4 regions of the Mesorhizobium sp. Cs1321R2N1 genome follow, and region 2 is predicted to be linked to each of the others. Evidence: riboswitches for the same ligand, from Rfam matches in the RefSeq annotation. Region 2 holds a riboswitch; each other region holds the start of a gene.
What was found. Region 2 has a riboswitch for cobalamin ahead of O7A61_RS14275 (CbtB domain-containing protein). Riboswitches for the same ligand answer to the same signal wherever they lie in the genome.

Region 1 (4,520 bases), on a different contig from region 2:
CGGCTCTTTTTCGTAGGGTGTGCATTTTGAGGCCGATCCGACCGTGCCGGCAAGGCGCGGACCATTCCCGGATCAGTCGAAGGCCGGGCGGATCAAGCCTCGATTTCCAATGCCGACAGTGGCTTTGAACAGCAGGCCAGGATGAAGCCATCGTCGATCTCGTGATCGAGGATGCCGCCATTGTGGCTCATCTCGACGCTGCCGGAGACTTTCTTCACCTTGCAGGTTCCGCACAGGCCGAATTCGCAGGCCGCCGGTATCCGCACGCCCGAAGCACGCGCCGTCTGCAACACGGTCTGGCCGGCGACACAGTCGGCGTCGACGTCCGAAAGCGCGAAGCGGATCGGCGTTGCGGCTTCGACGGGGACAGCCACACCGTCCTGCGCCGGCGCCGCGAATGGCACCGGGATTTCCTCAACGGTCGGCGCGGCAAAGCTCTCCTGATGGTACTTTGCCATGTCGAAGCCGGCGGCTTCGAGCATGCCGCGCACGGCGCGCATGAAGGGGTCGGGGCCGCAGCAGAAGATTTCGCGTTCGCGGAAATCCGGCGCCAGCAGCGGCAGCCGGATAGCGTCGATGCGGCCCATATGGCCATACCAGCCCTCGCGGCTCGACCGTTCCTCGATCATGAAGCCGAGCGACAGGCCCGGCATGTGGCCGCCGAGCAGCTCCAGCTCCTTGCGGAAGATGATCTCTTCCGGGCGCCGCGCGCAGTTGACGAAGCCGACATCGGTCCATGGCGCGCAGTCGTTCAGCCAGCGCAGCATCGACATCATCGGCGTCACGCCGGATCCGGCCGAGATGAACAGATATTTCGCCGCCGGATGGCTGTGCAGTGAAAAGTCGCCGCCTGGTCCATAGGCCTTGACGTGCGAGCCCGGCGCCAGGTGATCGAACATCCAGCGTGTGCCGATGCTGCCCACCTGCGCCTTCACCGTCACCGCGATCGAGAATGGCCGCGACGGTGACGATGACAGCGTATAGGTGCGCATCAGCGGCCCGTCCGGTGTCGGCAATTCCAGCGTCACGAACTGGCCCGGCTTGTAGCGGAACCAGGTCTGGTTGTCGGACCGGAAGGTGAAGGTCTTCACGTCGGGCGCCTCGTCGGTGACGCCGGTCACTTCCAGCACCTGCAACCTGTCGTTCCAGGGCGCCATCTGGTCGAGATGGCGATAGAGGCCGAGATCCGTCATCGCATTCATCCTCTTGTCCCTTTTGTTCCGCGCATGTCCAAAACCGCCGTCTCTAGCGATATGCCTTAGGCAACGCTGCGCAGGGCCGGCCGGCCGCCTTCGGCAAGCCGTGGCCCGATGAAGGATGCGTACCACTCGACGAACTGGATCACGCCGCCCTCATGCATCTCCGAATAGGGGCCTGGCTCGTAGGCCGGCGACAGGATGCCGAAGGCGTTTTCCTCGACGATGCGGCGATCCTGGTCGTTGGTCTCGGTCCAGACATGGGTGAGTTCTGCGAGATCGTAATCGACGCCCTCGACCGCATCCTTGTGCACCAGCCATTTGGTCGTCACCGCCGTTTCCGTGGCGCTGATCGGCAGCACTCGGAAGGTGACGGCGTGGTCGCCCAGGATGTGGTTCCAGGTCGTCGGATAGTGGTAAAGCAGCAACGAACCGATGCGGTTGGTTGAAACGCTGTCGGAAAGATTCCTCTCGACCGCGCGCTTTCCCGTCATCGTGTAGCTGACGGCATCGCGCAGCAGCGGCGCGCGGGTCGCGCGATACTGGCCGGCCGGATCGATGCGGAACTTGCTCGGCAGGCCGGCCGCTTCGCATTTCGCCCAGTGCGCCAGCATCTCCGGGTCGCTGTCGGCGCCTTGGACGCCCGTCACCGTCGGTGCTTCCGGGAAGGTCTTGCAGAGTTCGGGATGGTTGCCGGCGCAATGATAGCATTCGCGGTTGTTCTCCCAGACCAGCTTCCAGTTGCCCTTCTCGATGATGGTGCTCTCGAAGGCGACTTTTGCCTCACGCAGCCGGTGCGGCAAAAGGTAGGGCTCGATCATCGCCCGCATCGGCGCGAAGTCGGCTGGCTCCTTGGCCAGGCAGATGAAGACATGGCCGGCGACGCTTTCGCAGGCGACCGGCTTCAGGCCGAACTGGCTCTTGTCGAACCCATCGGCCATCTGGCGGGCGAACAGCAGCCGGCCGTCGAGCTCGTAGGTCCATTGGTGATAGGGACAGACCAGCTTGGCGGCCGTGCCCTTGTCGGAATTGCAGACGCGGCTGCCGCGATGGCGGCAGGAATTGTGGAAGGCGTTGATCTTGCCCTGCTGATCGCGCACCAGCACGACCGGATAATCGCCGATCTGCATGGTGATGAAGCTGCCCGGCTTGGGCAATTCGCAATCATGGCCGATGAACAGCCAGTCGCGATACCAGATCAACTCCATGTCGAGCTTGAAGTAGTCCGGGTCGGTGTAAAAGGGCTGTTCCAGCGAAAAGCCTTGTCTGCGGCTGTTCAAGAGCCTCAGCATGTCGTTGCGCGCGTCCATGTCCTGTCCTCAGTTTCAAGGACTGAACTGGTGGTGATTGAGGAAGGACTGGGCGCAGATCGGCGAAAAGCCGGACAGACACCATCCGCCTCTTGACCGCCCACCGCGATCAGTCGAGTTCTAGCGATCTCGGGCTGGTTTCCGGGCTCTGGAGTTGTCCCTTGCGGACCATCGCGACACCTTCCCAGGCTTTCGCCCAGTGGTCTCCCGTTGCGACTTGAACTCCACCACCGTTGCGGGGGCAGCGCCGGAATCTGACCGGCTTCCCAATTCTCCGCTCCGTCGTCACGCAGCGGCACCTGAGATGCCTGATCTAACCACGACAGACTTTGCGACATCGGCATGAAAGCGACATCGCATCCATGCGGCGCGACACGCATGCTGGATCGTCATGACAGGCTTGTAGCCGATTGGAATCGCCTTCTGTCGCCAAGCCGCGCCGACCCCTTTGCCGGCAGCAAATAGGTTAACAGTTTCAAAAAGTGACTATTAGAGGAGGCTAAAATCGAACCGAACGGTTCGTTTCTGTTGACGGTGCGTGCAAGACGCTGTGAACGCCGAGCCTCCGACACAGTTGGTGATCAGGACGCTGTTTTAACGTAACTAACTGATATCACAAGATAAAATAAGAGATGCGGAAGGCGCTGGTACAATTTCAAGTGGTGGAGTCATGGTCCACGCTGAACAACTTCGTGATTGGAAACGGCAAGGGTGCTCTCCCACATCGGGGCTGTCCGAACGACGCGATTTAATCCCAAGACACGCCGCTAGACGGACGGAAAAATACTGGAGTACCAAAAAATGAAAAAGATCATTCTCACTGCCGCCGCCCTTCTGGCTGTTTCCGGCAGCGCCTTCGCTGGTAGCGACAATTACGGTTCGAACGGCGCCAACCAGCCTGCTGCCGCGGTGGACAGTTCGTACACCGCTTCCACCTCCACCAAGACGTCGGAGCCTGTTGCTCAGACGCCTGCTCAGGGCAGCGATCGCAACCTCTTCGGCCGCTAACGGCCTGTCCCCACGGATTGGCGGGCTTGCCCGCCGATCCGGCGGAATTCAAGAAATTCAGGAGTACCTAAAATGAACAAGATCCTTATTGCCGCCGCCGCCGTTCTGGCCATTTCCGGCAGCGCTTTTGCCAGCGACAACTATGGCTCCAACGGTGCCAACCAGCCTGCCGCCGCGGTGGACAACTCGTACACCGCGTCGGTCGACAAGTCGGCTCCTGCCAGCCAGGAGCCCGTCCAGCACGGCGCCGATCGCAACCTGTTCGGCAACAACTAACATCTCTTCAAGCAAGGACGGCGCGCTCAGCCCGCCCCTTGAATTCGAAAAAATCGGAGTACCAAAATGAAAAAGATTGTTCTTACCGCCGCCGCTCTTCTGATTGCCGCTGGCAGCGCCTATGCCGGCAACGACAACGTTGGCGGCACCGACATCAACAAGCAGGCGACCGTCAACGTCGACACCTCGCATACGGGCTCGATCCGCAAGAGCGAATCGCCTGTCTACAAGCTGCTCAATTCGTCGGGCGACGTACAGAAGTCCGCCCCTCAGGGCGCAGACCGCAACCTCTTCGGCAACAACTAACCAGCCGTGGTAATATACAAAAGAGAGCGGCGGGCTTGCCCGCCGCTCTCTTTTTGCGTTGTCGAGACAGCTTGTGGTCTCAGGCGGCTTTTGCTTCCGCTTCCTGCAGGGCGAACGACCGTCCATCCGCATCGAAGATATGAAGATCTCCGGCATTGGCGGTCAGCCGCAGCGTCGAGCCGCGCTTGACCTCGACATTGCCCGGCAACTTGGTCACCAGCGGCAGGTCGGCACGGCCGATGTCGATATAGACCAGCTGAACCTCACCGAGCTGCTCGAGATAATCGACCGTCCCCTCGAACAGATAATCGCTGCCACTGGCGATCGCGAGATCTTCCGGCCGCACGCCGAAGCTGACCGCCGCTCCTTTTGCCGAAGCAGGCGTCGCGATCGGTACCGTCGCCTTGCGGCCGCCGACATGACT
Region 2 (4,520 bases):
CTCGCCATCGGCTCGCTGTTCTTCGTCACCCACACGCTCGCTGGACAACTCGCCGGCATGCTGTGCCGCGTCATGGGCGCCAGTGCGCTGTCGATCACACTCAACCTCTACATCATGGACCACATCCGCAAGACCGACTTCATGCAGGCCGAATCGCTGCGCATGGCGTGGTCGATGGTTGCCTGGACGGGCGGGCCGACGCTTGGCATTTTCCTTTATGCGCATTTCGGCATCTATGCCGCGCATGGCGCGGTGGCGGTTTTCGCCATGGCTTTGCTGGCGCTGTTCTGGACCTACCGGCTGGGCGACAACCCGTCGATCCGCCCGGGCAAGACGCGGCCGGCAAATCCGCTCGCCAACATCGGCCGCTTCGTGGCGCAGCCAAGGCTCAGGCTCGCCTGGCTGATCGCCTTCGGCCGGTCCTGCTTCTGGACGACGTTCTTCGTCTATGGACCGCTGTTCATGGTGATCACCGGCGAGGGTGAACTGGCGGGCGGCCTGCTGGTCTCGGCCGGCAATGCGCTGCTGTTCATGGCGATCTTCTGGGGCAAGGCAGGAAAACGCTTTGGCGGCCGACGCACCATGACGTTTGCCTACTTCGCCATGTCGGCGTCGCTGCTGGCGGCGGGCACGGTCGGAGCGGCAGAGCCGTTGCTGACCGGCGCCTTCCTGTTGTGCGGCGCCTTCTTCACCATCGCGCTCGACGCGCTGGGCTCGACCGCCTTCATGCGCTCGGTGCGCTCCTATGAACGCGCGCAGATGGCGGCGGTCTACCGCACCTATCTCGACTTTTCCGAATTGACGCCGCCGCTGGTCTATTCGGTGGTGCTGGCCTTCTTCGGATTGGGATCGGTGTTCGTCACGCTCGGCCTGCTGGCGGCGTTTTGCGGCTTCATGACCTGGCGCTACCTGCCTAAATCCCTCTAAAAAATCAGAGCGAAAGCTCAGCATGGCGCTCGCGCACCCAATTGTGGAAGCCGTGCAGCTCATATTCCTCGGGCATCAGCACGCCGGCTGTATGACGCATCGAGCGCAGGCCCTTCTGGTTGATCTCGCAGATCGCGGCATCCTCCTCCAGCACCTGTGTGCCGAAGGCGACGATGTTGTCGATATCGGTGGCGGCGAGCGCCTCGGGCGCGAACAGCCATTCGGCGGTCAATTCGGTCTGTTCGGGACCGAGCGGCACCAGCCGCACGGTCCTGACATAGTCGACATGGCCGACGATGAACATCGAGGGCAGGCTGGTGGCATAGGTCTGGCCGGCGGTGCGTTCCGCCTGCGTCAAGCCGGGGAAAACCGGCCCATGCGTCTGCCCATCACGCGACCATGTTTCAGCCCCGGCGCGCAGGCCGCCGGAGAATTCCGGCGCATCATTGTCGGCATGGCGCGTCCATTCGGGATCGTCATGCCGGCTCATCAGGCCGCGGCCATAGATCGGCACCAGCCGCGACAGGTCCTTGTGGACGCCCGGGCAGTGCAGGCACTCGTTGAAGTTTTCCCAGAAAATCTTCCAGTTGCAGTTCATCACCTTGCGCAGCACATGGCCTGACACCAGCGTGTCCAGCGGCCAGTTGCCGAGGTCGCCGGAGGCCGGGTCGAAGGATGACAGCGCTGAGCCGGCGGCATCTTCAGCAAGATTGACGAAGACGAAGCCCCGCCACACCGAGAGTGCAACGCGATAAAGCGGGTGGTCGGCCTTGTCGAAGCCGTCGGGCAGCGATTTCGACGGTACACGCACCAGATCGCCACGCAGCGAATAGGACCAGGCATGATACGGGCAGGTGATCAGCCGCGCCTTCAGGTGTCCTTCGCCTTCCTGGCAAAGCTGCGAACCGCGATGCCGGCACGTGTTGTGGAAGGCATGCAACGCGCCGGCGTCGTCGCGCAGAACAAGGATTTCCTGCGTACCGACGCGGAAGGTGCGGAATGCCAAAGGCTGGGCAAGGTCGGCCTCGCGGCAGACGAGCAGCCAATTTCTGTACCAGATGGCGTCGAGATCACGCTGATAGGTCTCCTGGTCCCAATAGGCCGATGAGGGCAGCGTCGGCTCGGTTCGGGTCAGGCCGTTATAGGGCTCGCGCTCGCTGGCATCGGGCTGCATGGCTGGCTTCCTGTGAGGGTTGGCAGCCGACACCCGGCCATGAAGTTTGTCAATCAGGAGGGGAGCGGCCTTGCCGATACGACGCTCCTGCGCTGGCGGCTGTCGGAATTTGGTTTGCCGCGCGCGGCGAATTTCCCTATAGTCACCAACGTCGTCGGTTCCTTTTTGGAGCCAAGAGGGAATGCGGTGCGGGCGAGGTTTTGCCCAATGTCGTGGCTGCCCCCGCAACTGTGTGCGGTAGTCCTCTCCATATGCCACTGAAGGTTTTCCTTCGGGAAGGTGGGGAAGGGCGCTTATCCGCGAGCCAGGAGACCTGCCGGCGACAGGAAACTGACTTCGATGCCCTCGGGTGGAGGGCGAAAGGACAAGACATGACTACCGCTTCCGTCTCCCTCGGCGCCTCCGTCTCCTCGCAGGCGCGCTTCATGCAGCTCGCGCTCGCGGCGCTGCTCGGCATGTTCGTCGTTGGCTTTGTCGGTTTCTCGCATATCGATGCGGTCCACAATGCCGCCCACGACTATCGCCACTCGATGGCATTTCCCTGCCACTAACGAGGATCTGACATCATGAATCTGTTTCGCAACGTCGTGTTCGTCGCGGCGATCGCGGGGCTTGTGGCCGGTGTCGTTCTCGCCTGCATGCAGGCCTATGCGACCGTGCCGCTGATCCTCAAGGCGGAAGTCTACGAAAAGGCCGGCGGCGGCCATCACCATGACCACGCGGCCGCACCGGCGGCCAGCAACGATGCGGTGAGCACGGTCGCGCCCGCTGGGAATGCGATGAGCTCTGCCGCGCCCGCGACCGCCGACGCCATGGCGCCGGCGGTGGAAGACGAAGGCTGGGCGCCGGCCGACGGTTTCGAGCGTTTCGCCTTCAGCGTGGTTGCCAATATCGTCACCGGCATCGGCTTCGCGCTGGTCCTGGTCGCGGTTTCCGAGTTTGCCGGCGGCGTCGGCAATTGGCGCCAGGGCGTGTTCTGGGGGCTGGCCGGCTTTGCCGTGTTCACGCTGGCACCAGGCCTTGGCCTGCAGCCGGAACTGCCGGCGATGCCGGCGGCCGATCTGCTTGCGCGCCAGATCTGGTGGACCGCGACGGCGGCGGCGACCGCCATCGGCCTTGGCCTGATCGTGTTTCGCAGATCGCTGCCATTGACCATCCTTGCCGTCTTGCTGATCGTTGCCCCGCACATCGTCGGCGCGCCGCAGCCCGACAGTTTCGAGACGCCTATCCCGGAAGGCCTGCACCATCAGTTCGTGGTGGCGGTGACGGTGACCAATCTGGTGTTCTGGCTGGTGCTCGGCGCGGTCGTGGGCGTGGTGCGCAGGCGCTTCACCGGCACGGCGACCAGCTTGCGCGACAGCTTTGCCTGATCGCGGCAAGCTGATTTTCATCATCGGCGGCGCGCGCTCCGGAAAGAGCGCGCACGCCGAAACATTGGCGATGGCATTGCCCCCGCCATGGGCGTATGTCGCCACGGCGCAAGCCTATGACGACGAGATGCATGAGCGCATCGCACTGCACCGCTCCCGGCGCGGCGAGGGCTGGTCGACCATCGACGCGCCGCTCGACCTTACCGAAGCGCTGGAGGCTTTGCCGGATGATCAGCCGGTGCTTGTCGACTGCCTGACGCTATGGCTCACCAATCATATGCTGGCCGGTCACGACGTCGAGGCGGAGTGCCGACGGCTGGCGGACGTGCTGTCGCGGCCGCGCGGACCGTGGTTCGTCGTGTCGAACGAGGTCGGGCAAGGCATCGTGCCCGACAATGCGCTGGCCCGGCGTTTTCGTGACGATGCCGGCCGGCTCAACCAGCGGGTCGCCGCGGTTGCCGACACGGTGCTGCTGATGGTGGCGGGGCTACCGCTCAAGGTGAAGTGAAATGACTGACATCGACGACAAGGATGAAGAACGCCATCGCGCCAAGATGGCCAAGCGCAAGGCGGTGCAGGACGCCGAGGTTGCGAGCAAGACGGTCGAGAAGGGGTTGCTGATCGTCAACACCGGTCCCGGCAAGGGCAAGACCACGGCCGCCTTCGGGCTGGCGCTGCGGATGCTCGGCTACGGCAAGCGCGTCGGCGTCGTGCAATTCATCAAGGGCAAATGGCATACCGGCGAGAAGGATGCGTTTGCCGCCTTCGGCGACCGCGTCGTCTGGCACGCAATGGGTGAGGGTTTCACCTGGGAGACCCAGGACCTGAAGCGCGATATCGCCGCTGCCGAGGCCGCCTGGGCCAAGGCGCTGGAATTGATCGACGATCCCTCGATCAGCCTTGTCGTGCTCGACGAGCTCAACATTGCGTTGCGCTACGACTATCTCGATCTCGATAAGGTGGTTGTGGCGCTGAAAGGCCGGCGCGAGGACCTGCATGTCGTCGTCACCGGCCGCAACGCCAAGCCAGCGCTGGTCGAGGCTGCCGAT
Region 3 (4,520 bases), on a different contig from region 2:
GGATTTGTGCTCCCGGGCGAGAGCCATCAGAACGCTTCCGGATGCATCGCCCTGGCGATCTTGCCGATGGCGTCGATGTTCGCCGGTCCTGGCGTCAGCTCGGCGTAACGAAGCGCCACGAAGCGCTCGTTCCTGACTGCGTCCGTCTCTTTCATCGCCGGGTGCGCCTTCAGGAAATCGAGCAGTTTCCTGTAACCGCCGCCGTCCTGATAATCGAGCAGGATGAGGAATTGCGGATTGCGCGCCGCCACCGTCTCCCAGTCCGTGTTGCCCCAGCTCGTGTCCATGTCGGCCATGATGTTGTCGCCGCCGGCCGCCGATATCATGGCGCTGGGGATGGCGAACTTTCCCGCGGTAAACGGCTTGTCCTCGCCGGAATCGTAAAGGAACACGCGTGTTCCCTTGGCGCTGCCGACCTTGGCGATGATATCGGCGAGTTGCGCCTTCCAGCCGGAGACAAGCTTCTCCGCTTCTGCTTCCTTGCCGAAGATCTTGCCCAGCTTTTCGATGTCGCCATAGAGCAGGTCCATGGAGGCGGCCGGGCGGCTCCTGTCGAGATGGACGCAGCTTTCGGTCAGCACCAGCGTCTTGATGCCGTGCGGAGCGAGCGTGTCGGGGGTCACGTCACCGCCAGGCTTCATGCCGTAGCACCAGCCGGCGAAGAAGAAGTCGGGCTCGACGGCGAGGAGGTTCTCCAGCGTCGGATATTTCGGTGCCAGTTCGGGAATGGAACCCTGCTCTGCCTTGAAGTCGGGGCCGACTTTATACCATCCGGTGATACCGGTCAGGCCGACAATAGACGGCTGCAGCTTCAGCGCGAAGGCCATCTCGGCCATGTTGAGATCATGGATGACGGCGCGCTTTGGCGGCGCGTCGAAGGTCAGCGGCTTGCCGCAGCTGTCGACGGTCACGGGGAAGGCAAAGGCCGTCGAGGCCAGCAACGAGAAGACGAGGGACAGGGCGAGGCGTTTCACGGACTTTGCTCCTTGGTTGAACCGTGTCGGATAAGGATGGATTTGATCAGGACGGCGGTGCGGCGCGGTTCGGAAGCTCGAACACCGTCAGTTCGCGGTCCTCGGTGGGATGGCGCAGGCGAAACACGTCGATGCCGAAAATCTCGCGGATCAGCTGCTGCGTCAGCGCCTCGTGCGGCGGCGCCAGCGCATGCAGCCGAGCCTCGTTCATCACCGCCACCTTGGTGGCGAAGGGTGCCACCAGCGTCAGATCGTGCAGCACCGCGATCACGGTCATGCCGAAGCCGGCCACCAGTTCGAGCAGTTCCGCGCGGGCGCGCGGATCGAGGTGGTTGGTCGGCTCGTCGAGGAATAGGATTTTGGGCTTCTGCGCGATGGCGCGTGCAAGCTGGGCGCGTTGGCGTTCGCCACCAGACAGCGAGCCGATGGTCCGGCCGAGCAGCGGCAACAGGCCGGTCCGCCGCAGCGCATCCACGACAATGTCGCGTTCCTCGCCGCGGCGCCTCAGGCCGGCATGCGGGACGCGGCCAAGCTCGACATAATCGATCACCGCCAGCCGTGGGTCCGGCTGGTCTGTCTGGCCCACGACGGCGATATGCAGGGCCCGCTCGGCGGGTGAAATCCTGTCCAGGCGTCGCCCGCCAAGCTTCACCTCCCCCGAGCTTGGCCTGAGCATGCCGGACAACATGCGCAGCAGCGTGGTCTTGCCGGCGCCGTTGGGGCCAATGATGGCGAGGCGGTCGCCTGACGTCACCGACAGGCTGACCGCATGGACCAGATGCCGGCCATTCGCCATCGCGCCCAAGTCGCGCGCATCGAGAAGCGGCGCTGTCACCGATTGCCATCCGCCAGCTTGCCGGGTCCCGGGATGCGGGCCAGCGTCTTGCCGGCTAGGCGCGGCGGACGTTGTCCGGAATTGCACCAGCCGTCGGGAAGCGAGGCGTAAAGCCTGGCAAACCGCACGAGATCGGCAGCGTCGGCCTGCGCATCGACCGACCCGAAGAGATAGGCGGCCTTGCCAGGCGCCTGGAAAGCCACCACCAGGGGACGCGCGCAACCCGCCATGCAAGCCACGCCCTCGACCGTGAAACCAAGCGCCACGTCAGGCTGGGCCGAGAGGCGGGAGCGCAACTCGGTGCACAAACCTTCGCCCGACCTGACGCCGGTCGGCACGTCGCGGCAAAGGGTGCACACGATGATCTGGTGCATGGGTCCGGGGTGAATATGATCGATTGCGCCGTCCAACTTCCCGTCACTTTCAAAACTGGCGACGGAAGGATGTTGGTCGACCGGCCGACAAGACCGATGTCCACGTTTCCTCCCGGCACACCCCGTCCGGTCAACTCAGTGATGGCAGGTCTCCTGGCTCACGGGTCTCTGCGCAATCCTGCCTTCCCAGCCTTGCCGGCCAGTGGCGTTCCGGATCTTGCTCGCCGCTTACAGTTGCGGGGGCAGCCGCGGCCTCGACCCAAAATCGGATCTCACCGCGTTCCCTTTTCACCCCTCGCCTTTCGGCTCGGGGACCATCACGAGTCGCAGCCTAGGCCGCGCGCGGCGGCGAGGCAAGCCGATCGTTTGTTTTGTTATAACAGAACCAACAAATGGTCAATCGCTGTCGCGGGCGATCAGTTCCAGCGGCCAGACCTCCCTGATGGTCTCTGGCCCGGCGGCCCCCGCAAAACCCGGCAGCGACGCCAGCAGCATTTCGGCGAGCCGCCGTCCCATGGGCTGCAGCGCCGGGCGGAAAGCGGTCAACGCCGGCGAGAAATAGCGGCAGAGCGGCGTATCGACGATGACGGTCACCGCCATGTCGTGACCCGGTTTGATGCCCATCTCGGCCAGCGCCTTGCAGCCCCCAAGCGCCATTGCGTCATTGTTGAAGATGATGGCGGTCGGCGGGTCCTTGCGCCGCATCACCTGCGGTGTCACTTCGTAGCCACCGGCCTCGTTGATGAAGCCGCCGGCAATCAGGCCGGGATCGACGGCGATGCCATGCCGGCGCAAGGCCTTGCGGTAGCCGTCGAGGAACAGATAGCCGAAATTCAGATCGAGCGACGGGCGGATGGCGGCGATCCGGCGATGGCCGCGCGCCACCAGCCGATCGACCGCGTCGGCGCCTGCTTTTTCGAAATCGAGATCGAGCGAGGGGTAGGCCTTGTCGCCGGAGCGGCTGCGGCCGAGCGTGGCGAAGGGGAAGCCGGCCTGGGTCAGATAGTCGATGCGCTCGTCCTCGCGCCGCGTCCAGGCCAGCACAACCGCATCGGCACGGCGCGTCTCGACGACACGCCGCAGGCGCTCCTGCTGATAGTCGCCCGGCGCGCCCATCACCACGATGAGATCCAGCCCGCTTTCGGCGAGCCGGCCCTGCAATCCAGTCAGGAACGGAATGAAGAACGGCTCGCCGTATTCCTGGTCGCCCGGATGCGGCTGCAGCATGAATGCGATCGAGTGGGTAGCGCCTTGCCTGAGACTGCGGCCGGACTGGTTCGGCGAATAGTTGAGAGCCCTGGCCGCCTCGAGAACGCGCTGGCGCGTGTGGGCATTGACGTCGGCGCGGCCGTTGAGGGCGCGCGACACCGTGCCGATCGAAATGTTCAGGTGACGGGCAAGGTCGTGAATGCTGGACGCCAAGTGACTCTCCCCCTTGCTTGGCTAGCACCGGTGGCCGCCCTGGCCAAGGCGCAACGACGATTTTCATGGGCGGCCGATTGACATTCTACGCCTTCGGGTGTGTTCTCGTAAACGTTTACGGAAAAACGTTTACGGTCACGTCGTGAACGCCGGGACGATCGGCCTGGAGGGGCCGAGAGGAGGAGCGCTGGATGATCGACGCCGTTCTGGTCGGCTGCGGAGCGATGAGCAAGGCCTGGCTCGATGCCGCGCGGCAAATCGACGGGCTCGCCATTGTCGGCCTTGTCGATCTCGATGCCGACAGGGCGAAGGCCAGGGCTCGCGAATACGACCTTGGTGGTGCCGTCACCGGCACCAGTCTCGACGCCGTGCTCGACCAGACCCGACCGCAAGCGGTCTTCGATGTGGTGGTTCCCGCCGCCCGGCGCGACGTTGCGTTTTCCGCCTTTGCCCATCATTGCCATCTGCTGACGGAAAAGCCGCTCGCCGATAGCCCGGAGAATGCCCGCGCCATCGTCCAGGCCGCCCGCCAGGCCGGGCGCATCCATGCTGTCGTCCAGAACCGCCGCTATGTCACCAATGTCAGGCGCATCCGGAGATTTCTGGACTCCGGCGCCATCGGCAAGCCGACCAGCATCCACGCCGACTTTTTCGTCGCACCACATTTCGGCGGTTTTCGCGAGGAGATGGCCCATGTGCTGCTGCTCGACATGGCGATCCACACATTCGACGCCGCCCGCTACATGGTCAATGGCGAGCCGGCCGGCGTGCATTGCCAGGAATGGGAACCGGCCAATTCCTGGTACCGACAGGGCTCGTCGGCCAGCGCGGTCTTCGATCTCGGCGACGGCAAGGTCTTCACCTATGCGGGCAGCTGGTGCGCGGCCGGCTTCCGCACCAGTTGGGAGGGCAGCT
Region 4 (4,520 bases), on a different contig from region 2:
AACGCCGGCGCCATCTTGTTGGTCAGAGTGCCGGCCACGATCATGATGTCGGACTGGCGCGGAGACGCGCGCGGCGCGACACCGAAGCGCTCCGAATCGTAGCGCGGCATCGAGGTGTGGATCATCTCGACCGCGCAGCACGCCAGACCGAAGGTCATGAACATCAGCGAACCGCTGCGCGCCCAGGTGATCAGCGCCTCGGTCGAGGTGACCAGAAAACCCTTGTCGGCAAGCTCGTTGTTGATTTCGAGGAAGAAGGGATCGTCCTCCCCCACCGGCTTGCCGGTGTTGGGATCAATGATACCCTTGGGCTTCGGCGCGACGAGGGTGCCTGAACTGTCGTTCAATCCCATTCCAGCGCTCCTTTTTTCCATTCATAGGCAAAGCCGATGGTCAGCACTGCCAAAAACACCATCATTGACCAGAAACCGAGCATGCCAATCTTCGAGAAGGACACCGCCCAAGGGAAGAGGAAGGCTACTTCCAGGTCGAAGATGATGAACAGGATCGACACCAGGTAGAAGCGGATGTCGAATTTCATGCGGGCGTCGTCGAACGAGTTGAATCCGCATTCATAGGCGGACAGCTTCTCGGGATCCGGGTTGCGGTAGGCTACTAGGAACGGCGCGGCCAGCAGCGCCAGACCGACCACCAGCGCCACGCCAATAAACAGGACGATGGGCAGGTACGAACTGAGGAGTGCGTTCATGCAGCGGCTTTCCGTTGGCGCCAATCCACGTTGATTACAGCACCGGACCTTAATGCGGAAGCGTGACAGTTTAACCGCTGAACCGTTTTAAGGAGCCTATGCTGCAACGCGGCGAGGGTTAGCGCAGCACTTCCAGCGAAGCAAGTCAAACCTTGTTCAAAACACCGAGCTGGACGGCAATCCGGGAGAAACTGGTCCCATACGCTCCTGTTTGATTTCCTTCGCACTTTACTCCACTTTTTTCTCCTGACACGGTTGCCGCCAAAACCCTGCTAGCATGGGCTGGAATCACGCCTTGCAACGACGCCAGACAGGTCCATCAGGGACGCATCCGCATGAAGGAAAAGATCTCGCTTGCCGCCGCCCGGCGCATTGCGCTTGCCGCTCAAGGATTTCTCGATCCCCGCCCAGCCGGCACGCCCGACCGCCGCCATTTCGCCCGCGTTCTGTCCCGCACCGGCCTGCTGCAGATCGATTCCGTCAGTGCGGTGGTTCGTGCCCATTACATGCCGCTCTATTCGCGTCTTGGCCCCTATCCCCTCGCTTTGCTCGACAACGCCGCCGTGACCCGCAAGCGCACGGTCTTCGAATACTGGGCGCATGAGGCCTCGTTCCTGCCGGTCGAAACCTACCCGCTGATGCGCTGGCGCATGCAGCGCGCCGAGCAAGGCGATGAAATGTATCTGGGGCTGGCCAAATGGGGCCGCGAGCACGCCGCCTACATAGAAGAGATCTACCGCGAGGTCGTCCAGCGCGGCCCGGTCGCCGCTTCCGCGCTGGAGGGCCAGAAAGGCTCCGGCGGCTGGTGGGGCTGGAGCCACGCCAAGCATGCCTTCGAATGGCTGTTCTGGGCCGGGCGCATCACCACGGCGCACCGGCGCGGCTTCGAGCGCTTTTACGACCTGCCAGAGCGCGTGCTGCCGCAGGCGATTCTCGACCTGCCAGTACCGGGCGCCGAGGATGCACATCGTGAATTGCTGCGCATCTCCGCCCGCGCCCACGGCATCGCGACATCGGGCGACCTGCGCGACTATTTTCGACTCTCCCCCGCCGACATGAAAGGCCGGCTGGAGGAATTGGTCGAACTCGGCGAGTTGCTGCCGGTCCGCGTCGAGGGCTGGGACAAGCCGGCTTACCTCTATAGGGACGCGCGATTGCCACGCAAGATCGAGGCCCGCGCCCTGCTGGCGCCGTTCGACCCCGTTGTCTTCGAGCGCTCGCGCTCAGAGCGGCTGTTCAATTTTCACTACCGGATCGAGATCTACACGCCGGCCGACAAGCGCCAATACGGCTATTATGTCCTGCCCTTCTTGCTCGGCGACAGGATCGTGGCGCGCGTCGACCTCAAGGCAGACCGGCCGGCAAGTGTCCTGCGTGCTCATGCTGCTTACGCCGAGCCCGGCGCACCGCCCGATACCGCCGCTCAGCTTTTCGAGGAATTGAAGCAGATGCAGGGCTGGCTTGGCCTCGAACGCATCGAAGTGACGCCTGCCGGCGACCTGGGCCCGGCGCTGTCCGACATCGCGGTGTCGTAAGCTCGCGTTGACACCGCTGCCCGCAAGAGCCTAAATCGGATCCAGACGGTCTCCTCTCGGCAAAGGGAGGAGCCAAGAGGGAATGCGGTGCGGGATTGAAAATCCCAAATCCGCGGCTGTCCCCGCAACTGTGAGCGAAGAGCCAAGGCCGAAAGCCACTGGGATTGTCCCGGGAAGGCGGCTACCCAAGGCGATGACCCGCGAGCCAGGAGACCTGCCGTCTGGAATGCTAGTATCCGATCGCCCGGCGGGTTTTCCGGGCAAGGAGCCTGATTTGGATCGCGACAGCAGTTTTTCGGCTGAAACAACGGACATTTCGTCCGGCGAGGATGATTCCCTGGCCAGTATCACTGTCATCGTCTGCGCCTCCTGTCGCGACGAGAGCGGCTCGGACGCCCATCCCCGGGCCGGCGAACTTTTGGCCGAAGATACGCGCCAAGCCGCCTCGGGCGACAACATCCGCATCCGCACCGTCGAATGCCTCGGCAATTGCAAACGCCGACTGAGCGCCGCGATCCTGCGTGACGGCTGCTGGAGCTATGTTTTCGGCGATCTGACCACGACCAGCGGCGCCGATCTCGTCACCGGCGCGAAACTCTTCGCCACCTCCAGCGACGGCCTCATTCCCTGGCGGGGCCGGCCCGACAGCCTCAAGCGCGGCCTCGTTGCCCGCATCCCTCCCCCCGACATGCTGAAAGACTTGATATGACCGCATCCGTTTCCCGCGTTCCCTGCACCGTCGTCACCGGCTTCCTCGGCGCCGGCAAGACGACCCTTGTCCGCCATCTCCTGGAAAACGCCGGCGGCAAGCGTATCGCGATCATTGTCAACGAGTTCGGCGACATCGGCATCGACGGCGAGATCCTCAAGGGCTGCGGCATCGACACCTGCCCCGAGGAAAACATCGTCGAGCTGGCCAATGGCTGCATCTGCTGCACCGTCGCCGACGATTTCGTGCCGGCGCTCGACCAGATCCTGTCGCTGACGCCGAAGGTCGACCATATCCTGATCGAAACCTCGGGCCTCGCTTTGCCCAAGCCGCTGGTCCAGGCCTTCCAGTGGCCGACAGTGAAGAGCCGGGTAACCGTCGATGGCGTCATCGCCGTGGTCGACGGTCCCGCACTTGCCGAAGGCCGCGTCGCCAACGACATGGACGCCCTGCAGGCGCAGCGCGCCGGGGATGAAAGCCTCGACCATGATGATCCTGTCGAGGAGGTGTTCGAGGATCAGATCGCCTGCGCCGACCTGATCATCCTGTCGAAGAGCGACCTGATGGACGCCGAGGGCTCAGCCCGCGCCCATGCCATCATTGGCGAACACTCCGCCCGCGCCGTAAAGATCGTGCCGACGTCTCATGGCAAGGTCGATCCCTCGGTGCTGCTCGGGCTTGGTCTCGCCGTCGAGGACGACATCGAGAACCGCAAATCCCATCACGACGGCGCATTCGACCACGAGCATGATGACTTCGACACGTTCATCGTCGACATCCCATCGATCGCCAATCCGGACGAACTGGCAAAACGCGTCGCCGCCGCCGCCGAACAGGAAAACGTGCTGCGGGTGAAAGGCTTCGTCGAGGTCGGTGGCAAGCCGATGCGGCTCCTGCTGCAGGCCGTCGGCCCGCGCGTCAATCATTACTACGACCGGGCCTGGACCGCCGGGGACGACCGCCGCTCGCGCCTCGTCGTCATCGGCCTCAAGGGGCTGAACCGTCCGGCGATCGAACGTATCCTCGCCGGCTGATTTCAGGCACGGGCCGCGATGCACATCCTCACCACGACCTCCGCCTCGCTCGACGACCTCGCCGAGCCTGTCGATCTCCGGCAGGCGCCGGCGGATATCGTTGCCTTGTCCTTCACCGACAGCGATCTCGCCGGACTGGCGGCGGCATGGAAGGCCGACGCCGATCGCCTGCCGTCGATGCGGCTCGCCGCACTGCGCGACCTGCGCCATCCCATGTCCGTGGATCTCTGGATCGACAGCGTCGCCAGCCATGCCAAGGTGATCCTGGTGCGCATCCTCGGCGGCTACGACTGGTGGCGCTATGGCTGCGACCAACTCGCGGCAATCGCCCGCGAGCGCGGCATAAGACTGGCGCTGCTTCCGGGTGAAAGCCATGACGAGGATCTCAGGCTGATCGAAGCCTCGACGCTGCCGCGCGCCGAACTCGACGGCCTGCTCGGCTATTTCCGCGAGGGCGGCCCGGCCAATATGAGCGCCCTGGTGCACAGGCTGGCAGGCCTGGCTGGACAAGATATGCCCGTCGCCAGTCCGGT

Region 1: it holds a riboswitch for cobalamin, as region 2 does, so the genes downstream of both, O7A61_RS26195 (aromatic ring-hydroxylating oxygenase subunit alpha) here and O7A61_RS14275 (CbtB domain-containing protein) in region 2, are expected to answer to the same signal.
Region 3: it holds a riboswitch for cobalamin, as region 2 does, so the genes downstream of both, O7A61_RS17695 (DUF1636 family protein) here and O7A61_RS14275 (CbtB domain-containing protein) in region 2, are expected to answer to the same signal.
Region 4: it holds a riboswitch for cobalamin, as region 2 does, so the genes downstream of both, O7A61_RS17745 (DUF1636 family protein) here and O7A61_RS14275 (CbtB domain-containing protein) in region 2, are expected to answer to the same signal.

Annotation. Positions count from the first base shown of each region.
Region 1 is NZ_JAPYKP010000142.1:9,328-13,847, reverse strand. Features, by position in the region: gene O7A61_RS26200 (hybrid-cluster NAD(P)-dependent oxidoreductase) at 93-1,193, opposite strand; gene O7A61_RS26195 (aromatic ring-hydroxylating oxygenase subunit alpha) at 1,259-2,506, opposite strand; cobalamin riboswitch at 2,622-2,824, opposite strand; gene O7A61_RS26190 (DUF680 domain-containing protein) at 3,308-3,514, shown strand; gene O7A61_RS26185 (DUF680 domain-containing protein) at 3,587-3,790, shown strand; gene O7A61_RS26180 (DUF680 domain-containing protein) at 3,857-4,096, shown strand; gene O7A61_RS26175 (ABC transporter ATP-binding protein) at 4,176-4,520, opposite strand, start outside.
Region 2 is NZ_JAPYKP010000045.1:11,009-15,528, forward strand. Features, by position in the region: gene O7A61_RS14265 (MFS transporter) at 1-927, shown strand, start outside; gene O7A61_RS14270 (aromatic ring-hydroxylating oxygenase subunit alpha) at 932-2,101, opposite strand; cobalamin riboswitch at 2,240-2,436, shown strand; gene O7A61_RS14275 (CbtB domain-containing protein) at 2,473-2,652, shown strand; gene O7A61_RS14280 (CbtA family protein) at 2,668-3,471, shown strand; gene cobU (bifunctional adenosylcobinamide kinase/adenosylcobinamide-phosphate guanylyltransferase) at 3,464-3,979, shown strand; gene cobO (cob(I)yrinic acid a,c-diamide adenosyltransferase) at 3,981-4,520, shown strand, end outside.
Region 3 is NZ_JAPYKP010000065.1:21,990-26,509, forward strand. Features, by position in the region: gene O7A61_RS17680 (FecCD family ABC transporter permease) at 1-27, opposite strand, end outside; gene O7A61_RS17685 (ABC transporter substrate-binding protein) at 27-974, opposite strand; gene O7A61_RS17690 (ABC transporter ATP-binding protein) at 1,021-1,809, opposite strand; gene O7A61_RS17695 (DUF1636 family protein) at 1,806-2,183, opposite strand; cobalamin riboswitch at 2,310-2,517, opposite strand; gene O7A61_RS17700 (LacI family DNA-binding transcriptional regulator) at 2,580-3,605, opposite strand; gene O7A61_RS17705 (Gfo/Idh/MocA family protein) at 3,797-4,520, shown strand, end outside.
Region 4 is NZ_JAPYKP010000066.1:1,959-6,478, reverse strand. Features, by position in the region: gene O7A61_RS17760 (NuoB/complex I 20 kDa subunit family protein) at 1-353, opposite strand, end outside; gene O7A61_RS17755 (NADH-quinone oxidoreductase subunit A) at 344-709, opposite strand; gene O7A61_RS17750 (winged helix-turn-helix domain-containing protein) at 1,045-2,244, shown strand; cobalamin riboswitch at 2,274-2,480, shown strand; gene O7A61_RS17745 (DUF1636 family protein) at 2,519-2,953, shown strand; gene cobW (cobalamin biosynthesis protein CobW) at 2,950-3,987, shown strand; partial or broken gene O7A61_RS17735 (cobaltochelatase subunit CobN) at 4,006-4,520, shown strand, end outside.